3 regions of the Kribbella sp. NPDC026611 genome follow, and region 2 is predicted to be linked to each of the others. Evidence: riboswitches for the same ligand, from Rfam matches in the RefSeq annotation. Region 2 holds a riboswitch; each other region holds the start of a gene.

Region 1 (3,972 bases), on a different contig from region 2:
CTTCGTACCGGATCACGACCACGTCGCCGGGGTTCAGGTCCGGTACGGCGTCCATCGCGGCCCGCTCGCCGTCGAAGACGCGTGCCGTGCCCTCGAACACGTCGGAGTCGAAGCCGGCGCTCTTGACGACCGCACCGTCGGGCGCGAGCGAACCGTGCAGGATGGTGATGCCGCCGGTGTGGTGGATCGGCTTGTCCAGCGCCCGGATGATCGTGCCGTCGACGTCCGGCGGGGCGATGTCGGCCAGGTTCTCCGCCATCGTCTTGCCGGTGACGGTCAGACAGTCGCCGTTCAGCAGCCCGGCGTCGAGCAGCGCCCGCATCACCACGGGGATGCCGCCGACGCGGTCCACATCATTCATGACATAGCGTCCGAAGGGCTTCAGGTCCCCCAGGTGCGGCACTCGCTCGCCCACCCGGTTGAAGTCGTCCAGCGTCAGCGGCACGTCCGCTTCCCTGGCGATGGCGAGCAAATGCAGAACCGCATTGGTAGAACCTCCCAGGGCCATCACCACGGCGATCGCATTCTCGAAAGCCTCCGTCGTCAGGATCTGCCGTGCCGTGATGCCGTTCTTCAGCAGATTGACCACCGCCTCGCCGGACTTCCGCGCATAGCCGTCCCGCCGCCGGTCGACCGCCGGCGGAGCAGCCGAACCGGGCAGCGACATCCCGAGCGCTTCGGCGGACGCCGCCATCGTGTTCGCGGTGTACATGCCGCCGCACGCGCCCTCGCCCGGACAGATCGCCCGCTCGACCGCGTCGACCTCGTCCTGCGTGATCAGCCCGCGCAGGCAAGCGCCGACCGCCTCGAACGCGTCGATGATCGTGACGTCCTTGTCGCCGAGCTTGCCCGGCATGATCGAGCCGGCGTACAGGAACACACTCGCCAGGTCGAGCCGCGCGGCAGCCATCAGCATGCCGGGCAGCGACTTGTCGCAACCGGCCAGCAGCACCGAGCCGTCGAGGCGCTCGGCCTCCATCACCGTCTCGACCGAGTCCGCGATGATCTCGCGGCTGACCAGCGAGTAGTGCATGCCGACGTGACCCATCGAGATCCCGTCGGACACGCTGATCGTCCCGAACTCGAGCGGGTACCCGCCGGCCGCGTGCACGCCGTCCTTGACCGCCTTCGCGAGCCGGTCGAGGGAGAGGTTGCACGGGGTGATCTCGTTCCAGCTGGACGCGACGCCGACCTGCGGCTTGGCCCAGTCGTCGTCGCCCATGCCGACCGCGCGCAGCATTCCTCTGCTGGCGGTGGCCTCCAGGCCGTCGGTCACTGTCCGGCTGCGTGGCTTCACATCGACCATGCAGCCCACACTAAACCGGTTGGTGCGCACGGCGCCGTACCTCCAAGCTTGCGAGCGTGGACCCTTACGGCGACGAACAGCTGGTCGAGCTCTACGACCTCGACAACCCCGACGGCGATGATCACGCGTACTACCGCGCCCTCGCGGACTCGCTCGACGCCCGCAAGATCCTCGACCTCGGCTGCGGTACCGGACTGCTCACCCGCTCGTTCGCGCGCCCGGGTCGCGAGGTGATCGGCATCGACCCGAGCCGCACGATGCTCGACTACGCCCGCCGTACGCCGAGCCCTGTCACCTGGACCTGCGGCGATCACCACGCCATCGAACCCACCGGCGACGTGGATCTGGTGGTGTGCACCGGCAACACGCTCATGCACATCGCCGACCTGGGAACGGCGCTGACCGCGATCGCCGCCGCCCTCCGCCCCGGCGGCGTCTTTGCGTTCGAGTCCCGCAACCCGTCCGCCCGAGCCTGGGAGTCGTGGACCCGCGAGGCAACGTACGGCGAACGCGACACTCCGATCGGCCACCTCACCGAATGGCTAGACCTGATCGAGGTCGCTCCTGATGGCCGGGTCGTCTTCGACGCCCACAACGTCTTCCCCAACGGCTCCGACCGCATCTACCGCAACACCCTGTACTTCCGCTCGGCGGACGCGCTGACAACAGCCCTCGGCCAGGCCGGCTTCACCGCCACCGTCGACGCCGACTGGCACGGCACCCCCCTTCACCGAAGCCGCCCACCTGATCGTCGTCCGCGGCCGCCACTAAGCTAGGGCGTACTGCGACTGGCGAAGGTGGGTTACCACCGGGGAGCAACAGTTGGGGCGTCGTCCGCCTGGGCGCTTCCTTCCCTGGAGGTGTCGCGTGGAGTTGCGCTACGGGAGTAATCCACATCAGTCCGCGTCGGCCGAGCTTGGTCCGATCAGCGTGCGGGCGGGCAGTCCGTCGTACATCAACCTGCTGGATGCCGTGACCGGGTGGCAGTTGGTGCGGGAGGCTGGTGAGGCGTTCGGCGTACCGGCCGCCGCGTCCTACAAGCACGTGTCGCCGGCAGGTGCCGCGCTGGGCGACAGTGTCACGGACGCCTATCGGCGGGCGCGGGACGCGGATCCGAAGTCGTCGTACGGCGACTTCGTGGCAGTGTCGCAGCCGGTGGACGCGGAGCTGGCCGATGTACTGCGGCGAGTGGTGTCGGACGGGATCATCGCGCCGGGGTACGAGCCTGGCGTGGTCGAGGTGCTGGCAGCGAAGAAGCGCGGGACCTACCTCGTGCTGGAGGCCGATCCGGACTTCGAGCCGCCGGCGGACGAAGTGCGCGAGATGTACGGCGTCCGGCTGACCCAGCAGCGCGACGAACTGCCGTTGCCCCGCACGCTTCCGGACGACGTCCTCCTCGGCATGATCGTCGCCCGCTACACGCAGTCCAACACCGTGGTGATGCTCAAGGACCGGATGACCATCGGCATCGGCGCCGGCCAGCAGTCCCGGGTCGACTGCACACGCCTCGCCGGCGAGAAAGCTGCCGTCTGGGCCCAACGTGCGGGCGTTCCCCTGACCGACGTCTCGATGGTCTCGGACGGCGCACTCCCCTTCGCGGACAACGTCGAAGAAGCCGCCCGGTACGGCGTCACCCACATCGCCGAACCCGGCGGCTCCATCCGCTCCCCCGAGATCGCCACCGCCTGCGCCGACCACGGCATCACCTGGACCCCCACCGCCGTCCGCCTCTTCAGACACTGAAACTGCAGGCCTGTCAGCCGCCGGCGACACTCGGGAGGATCATCAGTTCGTCGCCCTCGGACACGGGAGTGTCGAGGCCCGAGAGGTCGCGGATGTTGTTGTCGCCGAGGTAGACGTTGACGTGGCGGCGTACTGCGCCCTGTTCGTCGGTGAGGCGGCGGCGGAGGGGTGGGTCCAGGGCGGCGAAGACCTCGGCGACTGTCGTGCCGGCGGCCTCGACGCGGTCGGCTCCGCCCGCGAAGGGGCGGAGGACCGTGGGGAGGCGTACCGCGACCAATCAGATCACCGCTGCGCGGACGGTCAGCACGTCAGGCAGGTGCCTGGCGACCTCGACCCAGCTGTCGCCGGCGTCGGCGGACGCGTAGACGCAGCCGTCGCGCGTGCCGACGTACACGCCGGCCGGGTCCGCGGCGTCGACGGTCATCGCGTCCCGCAGTACCGGGACGTAGGACTCGTCAGGGAGCCCGTTCGTCAGCGGTTCCCACGTCGACCCGGCGTCGCGCGAGCGGTAGACGCGGCACTTCGCCTCGGTCGGGATCCGGTTCGCGTCGGCGACCAGCGGGAAGACGTAGACCGTCGCGGGCTCGTGCGGATGCACCACGATCGGGAACCCGAAGTCCGACGGCAGCCCGTCCGCGATCGACTTCCAGACCGCGCCCCCGTCGTCCGACCGGTAGACCCCGTGGTGGTTCTGCGCGAAGAGCCGATCGGGTACGTCGGGATGCGCGGCCAGCTTGTGCACACACTGCCCGAACTCCGGGTACGGGTCGGGGAAGAACTTCGCCTGGATCCCCTGGTTCCTCGGCGACCACGTCTCGCCACCGTCGGCCGTCTGGTACACCCCGCCCGTCGACATCGCCACGCTCACCCGCGCGGGATCGGTCGGGTGCGGCAGCACGGTGTGCACCGCCTGTCCACCGAAA
Region 2 (3,972 bases):
CTCGCCGTGATCCTGATCGCGGCCTTCCTGCTCTGGCAACGCCACACGTCCCATCCCCTGATCGAGCTCCGGCTGTTCTCGGAGCGCGTGTTCAGTGGGGGAGCGGTGCTGCTGACGGTCTCGGTGTTCGCGATCTTCGGGTTGCTGTTCACGATGCCGCAGTACTTCCAGGGCATCAACGGATCGGACGCGCTGCACACGGGTTTGAAGCTGCTGCCGTTCATCGGCGGTATGACGCTCGGAGCGAAGCTGGCCGAGCTGGCCGAGTCGAAGCTCGGGACCCGGCTGGTCGTCCTGATCGGGTTCGTGGTGATGGCGGCCGGCTTCGGGCTCGGCGCCTTCACCGAGCTCGGGACCGGGTACGGGTACACCGCGACGTGGTTCGTCGTGGTCGGGTTCGGCCTCGGATGTTCGATCCCGCAGGCAATGAACGCCGCGCTCGGCGTCCTCGATCCGGAGCGGGCGGGCACCGGGTCGGGTCTGCTCCAGGCGTTCCGCCAGGTCGGCGGCACGGTCGGGGTCGCCGTCCTCGGGACTGTCCTGAACTCGGTCTACCGGCACGGCGTCGACACCACCGCCCTTCCGCCGCAGGCGGCCGATGCGGTCGAGAAGAGCCTCGGCGGCGGGCTCGCGGTCGCCGCGAAGACGGGCTCGGTGGACCTGCTGAACGACGTACGGAACGCGTTCCTGCACAGCCTCAACACCACGATGTGGGTCTCCGCAGCCATTGCGCTGGCCGGCGCGGTCCTTGCCGCCGTACTGATGCCAAAGAAGACTGCCCGCCCTCGGCAAGCCGACGACGGGCAGTCTGTGACTATTAGTTGAGCTCGAGGCCCGGGTAGAGCGGGTGCTTGTCGAGCATCTCGGCCGAGGCCGCCTTGGTCTTGTCGGCGACGCCGTCGGCCAGCACGTACTTCGCCTTCGACGGTGCGCCCGCGGACGTGGTGGTCGGCGTGGTCGCGGACAGCACGTCCACGATCAGCTCGGCGGTCCGGTCGAACTCGTCGGCGCCGAACCCGCGCGTGGTGAGGGCCGGCGTACCGATCCGGACCCCGGAGGTGTACCACGCGCCGTTCGGGTCGCGCGGTACGGCGTTTCGGTTGGTGACGATGCCCGCGTCCAGCAGCGCCGACTCGGCCTGCCGGCCGGTGATGCCGTACGACGAGACGTCCAGCAGGACCAGGTGGTTCTCGGTGCCGTCCGTCACGAGCTTCACGCCGCGCTTCATCAGACCCTCGGCCAGCGTGACCGCGTTGTCCGCGACGTTCTGCGCGTACTCCTGGAACGACGGCTGCCGCGCCTCGGCCAGCGCGACGGCCTTGGCCGCCATCGTCTGGCTGAGCGGGCCGCCCAGGACCATCGGGCAGCCGCGGTCGACGGAGTCGGCGTACTCGGGCTGGCAGAGCACCATGCCGCCGCGCGGGCCGCGGAGCGACTTGTGCGTGGTGGTCGTGGTGACGTGCGCGTGCGGGACCGGGTCGAAGTCGCCGGTGAAGACCTTGCCCGCGACCAGGCCGGCGAAGTGCGCCATGTCGACCATCAGCGTCGCGCCGACCTCGTCGGCGATCTCGCGCATCTTCGCGAAGTTCACCTTCCGCGGGTACGCCGAGTAGCCGGCGATCAGGATCAGCGGCTTGAACTCGCGCGCCTTGCGGGCCACCTCGTCGTAGTCGAGCAGCCCGGTCCCGGGGTCGGTGCCGTAGGAGTGCTGGTTGAACATCTTGCCGGAGATGTTCGGCCGGAAACCGTGGGTCAGGTGACCGCCGGCGTCCAGCGACATGCCGAGCATCTTCTGGTCGCCGAGCGCCTTGCGGAGCTTGGTCCAGTCGTCGTCGGTCAGGTCGTTGACGTGCTTGGCGCCCGCCTCGGCCAGCGCCGGGGACTCGATCCGCTGGGCCAGGATCGCCCAGAAGGCGACCAGGTTCGCGTCGATGCCGGAGTGCGGCTGGACGTACGCGTGCGGTGCGTCGAACAGGGCCCGGGCGTGGTCGGCCGCGGTCTGCTCGACGGTGTCGACGTTCTGGCAGCCGGCGTAGAAGCGGTGCCCGATGGTGCCTTCGGCGTACTTGTCCGAGAGCCAGTTGCCCATCGTCAGCAGCGTGGCGGGGGAGGCGTAGTTCTCGCTCGCGATCAGCTTGAGCGAGGACCGCTGGTCGGCCAGCTCGGCCTTGATCGCGCCGGCGATGGTCGGTTCGACCGCGGCGATCACCTGCAGCGCGTTGTTGTACGCGGCCGACGCGGCGGTGGCGTCGAAGGATGCGGCGTTGTCGGTGGATTGAGGCATCGTTGTCTCTCCTGCGGTTGCAGTGGGTCGAAGGCACCCAGGCGCACGGTGCCGACGGGTTTCGCTCCCCGGTGGTTATCCACCTCAGCGCGCCAGTCGCGACAGGCTCACCCTATCGCGCGCTCGACGATTTCCTGGAAGGGCGTCGTCCTTGGCAAGGTCCCGAACACGCCACCCCAGTCCTTCGCCAGGCGGGACGCCACGAACGCGTCCGCGACCGCGGGCGTGGAGTGCCTGATCAGCAGCGAACCTTGCAGGCACAGGGCCATCTGCGCGGCCAGCCGTCGCGCACCGGCTTCGGCGTTCTCGATGTCAGCAAGCGCTTGCAGCACGTCCTCGACCGCGGCGTCCAACCGCGCGTCCGCCCCCTGTACGGCGCCAACCTCGAGCAACCACGCCTCGAGCGACTCGGGCCTGCGCAGGGCCCGCAGTACGTCGAGCGCGTTCACGTTCCCGGATCCTTCCCAGATCGAGTTCAACGGCGACTCCCGGTAGAGCAGCGGCAGCCCGGACTCCTCGACGTACCCGTTCCCCCCGAGACACTCCAGCGCCTCAGCCACCATGAACGGCGTCCGCTTACACACCCAGAACTTAGCCAACGGAAGCGCAATCCGCCGAAAGGCTGTGTCACCGCTGTCGACGGCTGCTGCCAGCCGCATCCCCAGGGCCGTCGCGGCCTCCGACTCCAGTGAAAGGTCCGCCAGCACGTTCTGCATCGCCGGCTTGTCTGCCAGCAGCCCCCCGAACGCGCTCCGGTGCTTCGTGTGCCAGATTGCCTCGACGAGGGCTCTTCTTTGGAGCGCCGCCGAGCCGAGCACGCAGTCGAGCCGGGTGGCGGCGACCATTTCGATGATTGTGCGGACGCCGGCGCCCTCGTCGCCGAGGCGGTAGCCGATGGTGCCGTGGAACTCGACCTCGGACGACGCGTTGGACCGGTTGCCCAGCTTGTCCTTCAGTCGCTGCAGCGCGAACGGGTTCCGGTTGCCGTCGGCAAGCACCCGCGGTACGACGAAGCAGCTCAGCCCGTCCGGCGCCTGCGCGAGGACCAGGAACACGTCCACCTGCGGCGCCGAGCAGAACCACTTGTGCCCGTTCAGCTGGTACACGTCCCCGACCGGCGTCGCCGTCGTCTGATTCGCCCGGACGTCGGACCCGCCCTGCTTCTCCGTCATCCCCATGCCGGCGAGCACCCCCGACTTGGCCGCGGCCGGCAACCGCCGTACGTCGTACTCCGTCGACGCGAGCTGCGGGATCCACTCCTTCGCCAGCGCCTCGTCCGCCCGCAGCGCCGGCACCGCGGCGTACGTCATCGAGATCGGGCAGCCGTGCCCCGGCTCGACCTGGGACCACAGGTAGAACCCGGCCGCCCGGGTCAGGTGCGGCGCGGGCGCCTCGCTGGTCCACGGCGCGGCCTGCAGCCCGAAGCCGACGGCCTGCGCCATCAGCCAGTGCCACGACGGGTGGAACTCGACCTCGTCGATCCGGTTCCCGTAGCGGTCGTGCGTCCGCAGTACCGGCGGGTTCTGGTTGGCCGGCAGCGCGTGCGCGCGGGCCTCCTCGGAGCCGGCGAGCTCGCCGATCAGCTGCAGGCCGGGGTGGCCGGCGAGGTCGGCGTACGGCCGCACAGCGTCACCGAGGGCCACGTCGCGGGTGAAGAAGTTCACGCCCCGGAGTGGGGGAGGCTGGTT
Region 3 (3,972 bases), on a different contig from region 2:
GATGAGCGTTCCCTTTTACGTCTCGCCCGAGCAGCTGATGCGGGACCGGGCGGACTTCGCCCGGAAAGGCATCGCCAAGGGCCGCAGCGCGATCGCGCTGCAGTATGCCGACGGCATCCTGTTCGTCGCGGAGAACCGCTCGCCCGCGTTGCACAAGGTGGCCGAGATCTACGACCGGATGGCGTTTGCCGCCGTCGGCCGCTACAACGAGTTCGAGAACCTGCGGATCGCCGGCGTCCGGCTGGCGGACATGCGCGGGTACTCGTACGACCGGCGCGACGTCACCGGCCGCGCGCTGGCCAACGCGTACGCGCAGACCCTCGGCGCGATCTTCTCCTCGGGAGGTGAGAAGCCGCTCGAGGTGGAGATCCTGGTCGCCGAGGTCGGCGGCTCGACGGCCGAGGACCAGATCTACCGGCTCACCTACGACGGCTCGATCGCGGACGTCCGCGGGTACGCCGTGATGGGCGGCCCGGCCGATCAGGTCGCGGACTACATCGGCGAGCACTTCCAGGACGGCATCTCCCTGGCCGGGGCCCTCCGGCTCGCGGTGGACGCCCTCGGGCACGACGGCACGGACGTCCGGCAGCTGACGCCCGACCAGCTCGAGGTCGCGGTGCTCGACCGGACCCGGAGCCAGGTGCGCAAGTTCAAGCGGATCTCCGAGGAGACCCTCGCCCGCATCCTCTCCGAGTCCCGCCCCGACACCAGCCCGACCGTGGAGCACGACACCGCTGATTCGGCAAGCGCGACGTCCGAGGACGCGACTTCGTCCGACGACGCTGCCGTCGCGCCACCGGCGGACGACGCGCCCATCGCCCCACCGGAGAACCCCGAGGACGACCGCCCGCTGTGACGGAACAACCAGAGGACTCAGCCGTCACGGAATACGTGGCGGCTGAGTCATCTCGTCCCGCGGATCCTGAGCCTTGGGAGTTGCTGGGGGAGGAGCCGGGGTTTCGGCGGTTTCTGACCGTCAGGCTGCGCCGCTACCGGATGCCGGACGGGCGTGAGGTCGAGTGGGACGTCATGGGGCCGGAGTCCGAGGACGGGATCTCGGCCGGGATCACCGTCCTGCCGCTGACGCCGGACGGGCGGATCGTGACCATCCGGATGTTCCGCGCCGGCCCGGACCGGGTGGTGACCAACCTGCCCGGCGGCCTCGTCGAGCCCGGTGAGGACGTGGCGATCGCCGGCGCCCGCGAGCTCGAGGAAGAGACCGGCTACACCTGCGAGACCCTCGACGTGGTCGGCTGGCAGTGGTCAGGTGCCTCGTCGACCTTCCGCAAGTACGTCGCGATCGCCCGCGGCTGCCGGCCCGAGGGTAAGCAACAGCTCGACGAGGCCGAGGACTGCGTACCGGTCGAGCTCACCGTCGACGCCCTCCGGACCGAGTTGCGTACGCCGGGCGCCATGACCGGCATCGACGCCGCCTACCTCGCCCTCGACCACGCCGGCCTGTTGTAGCCCGGTATCCTCGACCAAGGACCGCGACTGGCGTTGAGGTGGACTACCACCGGGAAACGGTCTGCCGAACCGGCTTCGCCGCGCGCCTGGGCACTTGGCTCACTTGAGGAGTGCGCGATGACTGCTGAACTGATGGTCGGGACCGAGCTGGCGGCCGCGATGGTGACGCGGGCCGCCGAGCGGGCTGCGGAGTTGGTCGAGAAGACCGGCGTCCAGCCGTGTCTCGCGACGGTGCTGGTCGGGGACGACCCGGCGTCCGCGACGTACGTGCGGATGAAGCAGAACCGCTCGAAGAAGGCGGGTATCGCGTCCCGCAGCGTCGTACTGCCGGCCGAGACGACCACCGAGGAGCTCGTCGCCGAGATTCACAAGCTCTCGAGCGACCCGGCCGTGCACGGAATCCTGCTCCAGCACCCGGTGCCGGCTCAGATCGACGAGCGGGCGGCGTTCGAGGCGATCGACCCGGCCAAGGACGTCGACGGCGTGACGATGCGATCCTTCGCTGCGATGGCCTTCGGCGACCCCGGCTTCCGGTCGGCAACCCCCGGCGGGATCATGCGCCTGCTGGAGGCGTACGACGTACCACTCCAAGGTGCGCACGCCGTGGTCATCGGCCGCAGCCCGATCCTCGGCAAGCCGGCCGGGATGTTGCTGCTGGCATCGAACGCGACCGTCACCTACACGCATTCACGGACGGTCGACCTGCCCGCGATCGTCCGGACCGCCGACGTCGTGATCGCCGCGGTCGGCAAGGCCAACTTCGTCCGCGGCGACTGGCTGAAGCCGGGCACGGTCGTGATCGATGCCGGGTACAACGAAGGCAACGTCGGCGACGTGCACTTCGAGGAAGCGGCCCAGGTGGCGCGGCTGATCACGCCGGTCCCGGGCGGCGTCGGGCCGATGACGATCGCCCTGCTGCTGGAGCAGACCGTCGATGCCGCCGTGGCACAATCCGAGACGGATGTCCACGCTGTGGCGACTCTGGCCTAAGGTTTGGGAAGACGATCCAGCCGCGATCCAGCGAGGATCCAGCGACGGGCAGGGAGGCGAAGACGTGGCGGTACGGGCGATCCGGGGTGCCACCCAGCTCGACGTGGACGAGCGGGAACACCTGCTCGACCGGACGGCGGAGCTGGTGCGGGCGGTCCTGGAGGCGAACGAGCTGGAGAACGAGGACCTGATCAGCATCCTGTTCACCGTCACCTCGGACCTGCGGTCGGAGTTCCCCGCCGTCGCCGGCCGGCAGATCGGACTGACCGACGTACCGCTGATGTGCATGCAGGAGATCCCGGTCCCGCACGCACTGCCGCGGGTGGTGCGGCTGATGGTGCACACTGAGTCGTCGCGGTCGCGGGACAAGATCCAGCACGTCTACCTGCACGGCGCGACCGCGCTGCGGCCGGATCTCACGGGTGCCCAGTGAGTGTCGATGCCTGAGCTGCGCGGCCCGGTTCGGATCGTCGGCACCGGCCTGATCGGTACGTCGATCGGCCTGGCCCTCGCCCGGCTCGGCGTGGTCGTCGAGCTGGTCGACGCCAACCCGGACAGTGCGCTGATGGCCGAGCGGATCGGCGCCGGCTCGCGGCTGGTCCAGATCGAGCCGCAGCTGGTCGTGGTCGCCGTACCGCCGGACCATGTCGGCGCGGTGATCGCGGAGCAGCTCGAGCAGACCGACGCGATCGTGACGGACGCGGCGAGCGTGAAGTCCAAGCCGCTCGCCGACGCCCGCGGGCTGACCGGTGATCTGACAGTGGATTTGACGCGGTATGTCGGAAGTCACCCGATGGCCGGCTCGGAGCGGAACGGCCCGCTCGCCGGACGCGCGGACCTGTTCGACGGCGCGACCTGGGCGATCACGCCGCACGAGACCAGCTCGCCCGACGCCGTCGAGCTGGTACGACGACTCGCCGAGGCCTGCGGCGCGCGGACGGTCGAGATGTCCGTGGAGGACCACGACCTGGGCGTCGCCCGGGTGTCGCACCTCCCGCACTTGATGTCGGCGCTCGCGGCCGGCACCCTCGCGGACGCGCCGTCGTCGCACCTCGAGCTGTCCGGCCAGGGGGTCCGGGACGTGACCCGGATCGCGGCCGGCGACCCGGCGCTGTGGACGCAGATCGTCGCCGCGAACTCGACGGCGCTGACCGGTCTGCTCGAGCAGATCCGCGGCGAGCTCGACCGGCTGCTGGTTGCCTTGGGCAAGGAAGAGGCGGGCGACGAACTGACCGCGATCCTCGGCCAGGGCGTGTCCGGCGCGGTCCGCGTCCCGGGCAAGCACGGCGCCCCGCACATCGACCTGGTCCCGGTCCTGGTCACGATCCCCGACCGCCCCGGTCAGCTCGCCCGCCTGTTCGCGGACGCCGCCGAGTCCGGCGCCAACGTCGAGGACCTCCGGATCGACCACAGCCCCGGCCGCCCGGTCGGTGAGGTCGAGCTGGCCGTCAAACCGGGCTCGGTGGACCAGTTGGTCGAGGTGCTCACCGACCGCGGCTGGGTCGTCCACCGCTG

The links. A riboswitch is a leader RNA that binds a small molecule or an ion and turns the genes downstream of it on or off. The one in region 2 is predicted to bind ZMP and ZTP.
Region 1: another riboswitch for ZMP and ZTP. It lies ahead of AB0E69_RS28295 (5-aminoimidazole-4-carboxamide ribonucleotide transformylase); the one in region 2 lies ahead of AB0E69_RS19590 (glycine hydroxymethyltransferase).
Region 3: another riboswitch for ZMP and ZTP. It lies ahead of AB0E69_RS06490 (bifunctional 5,10-methylenetetrahydrofolate dehydrogenase/5,10-methenyltetrahydrofolate cyclohydrolase); the one in region 2 lies ahead of AB0E69_RS19590 (glycine hydroxymethyltransferase).

The regions. Positions count from the first base shown of each region.
Region 1 is NZ_JBEZYC010000007.1:303,828-307,799, reverse strand. Features, by position in the region: gene ilvD (dihydroxy-acid dehydratase) at 1-1,306, opposite strand, end outside; gene AB0E69_RS28300 (class I SAM-dependent methyltransferase) at 1,363-2,082, shown strand; ZMP/ZTP riboswitch at 2,081-2,157, shown strand; gene AB0E69_RS28295 (5-aminoimidazole-4-carboxamide ribonucleotide transformylase) at 2,174-3,049, shown strand; gene AB0E69_RS28290 (MoaD/ThiS family protein) at 3,063-3,326, opposite strand; gene AB0E69_RS28285 (exo-alpha-sialidase) at 3,327-3,972, opposite strand, start outside.
Region 2 is NZ_JBEZYC010000004.1:515,125-519,096, forward strand. Features, by position in the region: gene AB0E69_RS19585 (DHA2 family efflux MFS transporter permease subunit) at 1-825, shown strand, start outside; gene AB0E69_RS19590 (glycine hydroxymethyltransferase) at 818-2,284, opposite strand; ZMP/ZTP riboswitch at 2,313-2,394, opposite strand; gene AB0E69_RS19595 (acyl-CoA dehydrogenase family protein) at 2,392-3,972, opposite strand, start outside.
Region 3 is NZ_JBEZYC010000002.1:68,844-72,815, reverse strand. Features, by position in the region: gene prcA (proteasome subunit alpha) at 2-856, shown strand; gene AB0E69_RS06495 (NUDIX hydrolase) at 937-1,467, shown strand; ZMP/ZTP riboswitch at 1,481-1,566, shown strand; gene AB0E69_RS06490 (bifunctional 5,10-methylenetetrahydrofolate dehydrogenase/5,10-methenyltetrahydrofolate cyclohydrolase) at 1,585-2,457, shown strand; gene aroH (chorismate mutase) at 2,522-2,890, shown strand; gene AB0E69_RS06480 (prephenate dehydrogenase) at 2,897-3,972, shown strand, end outside.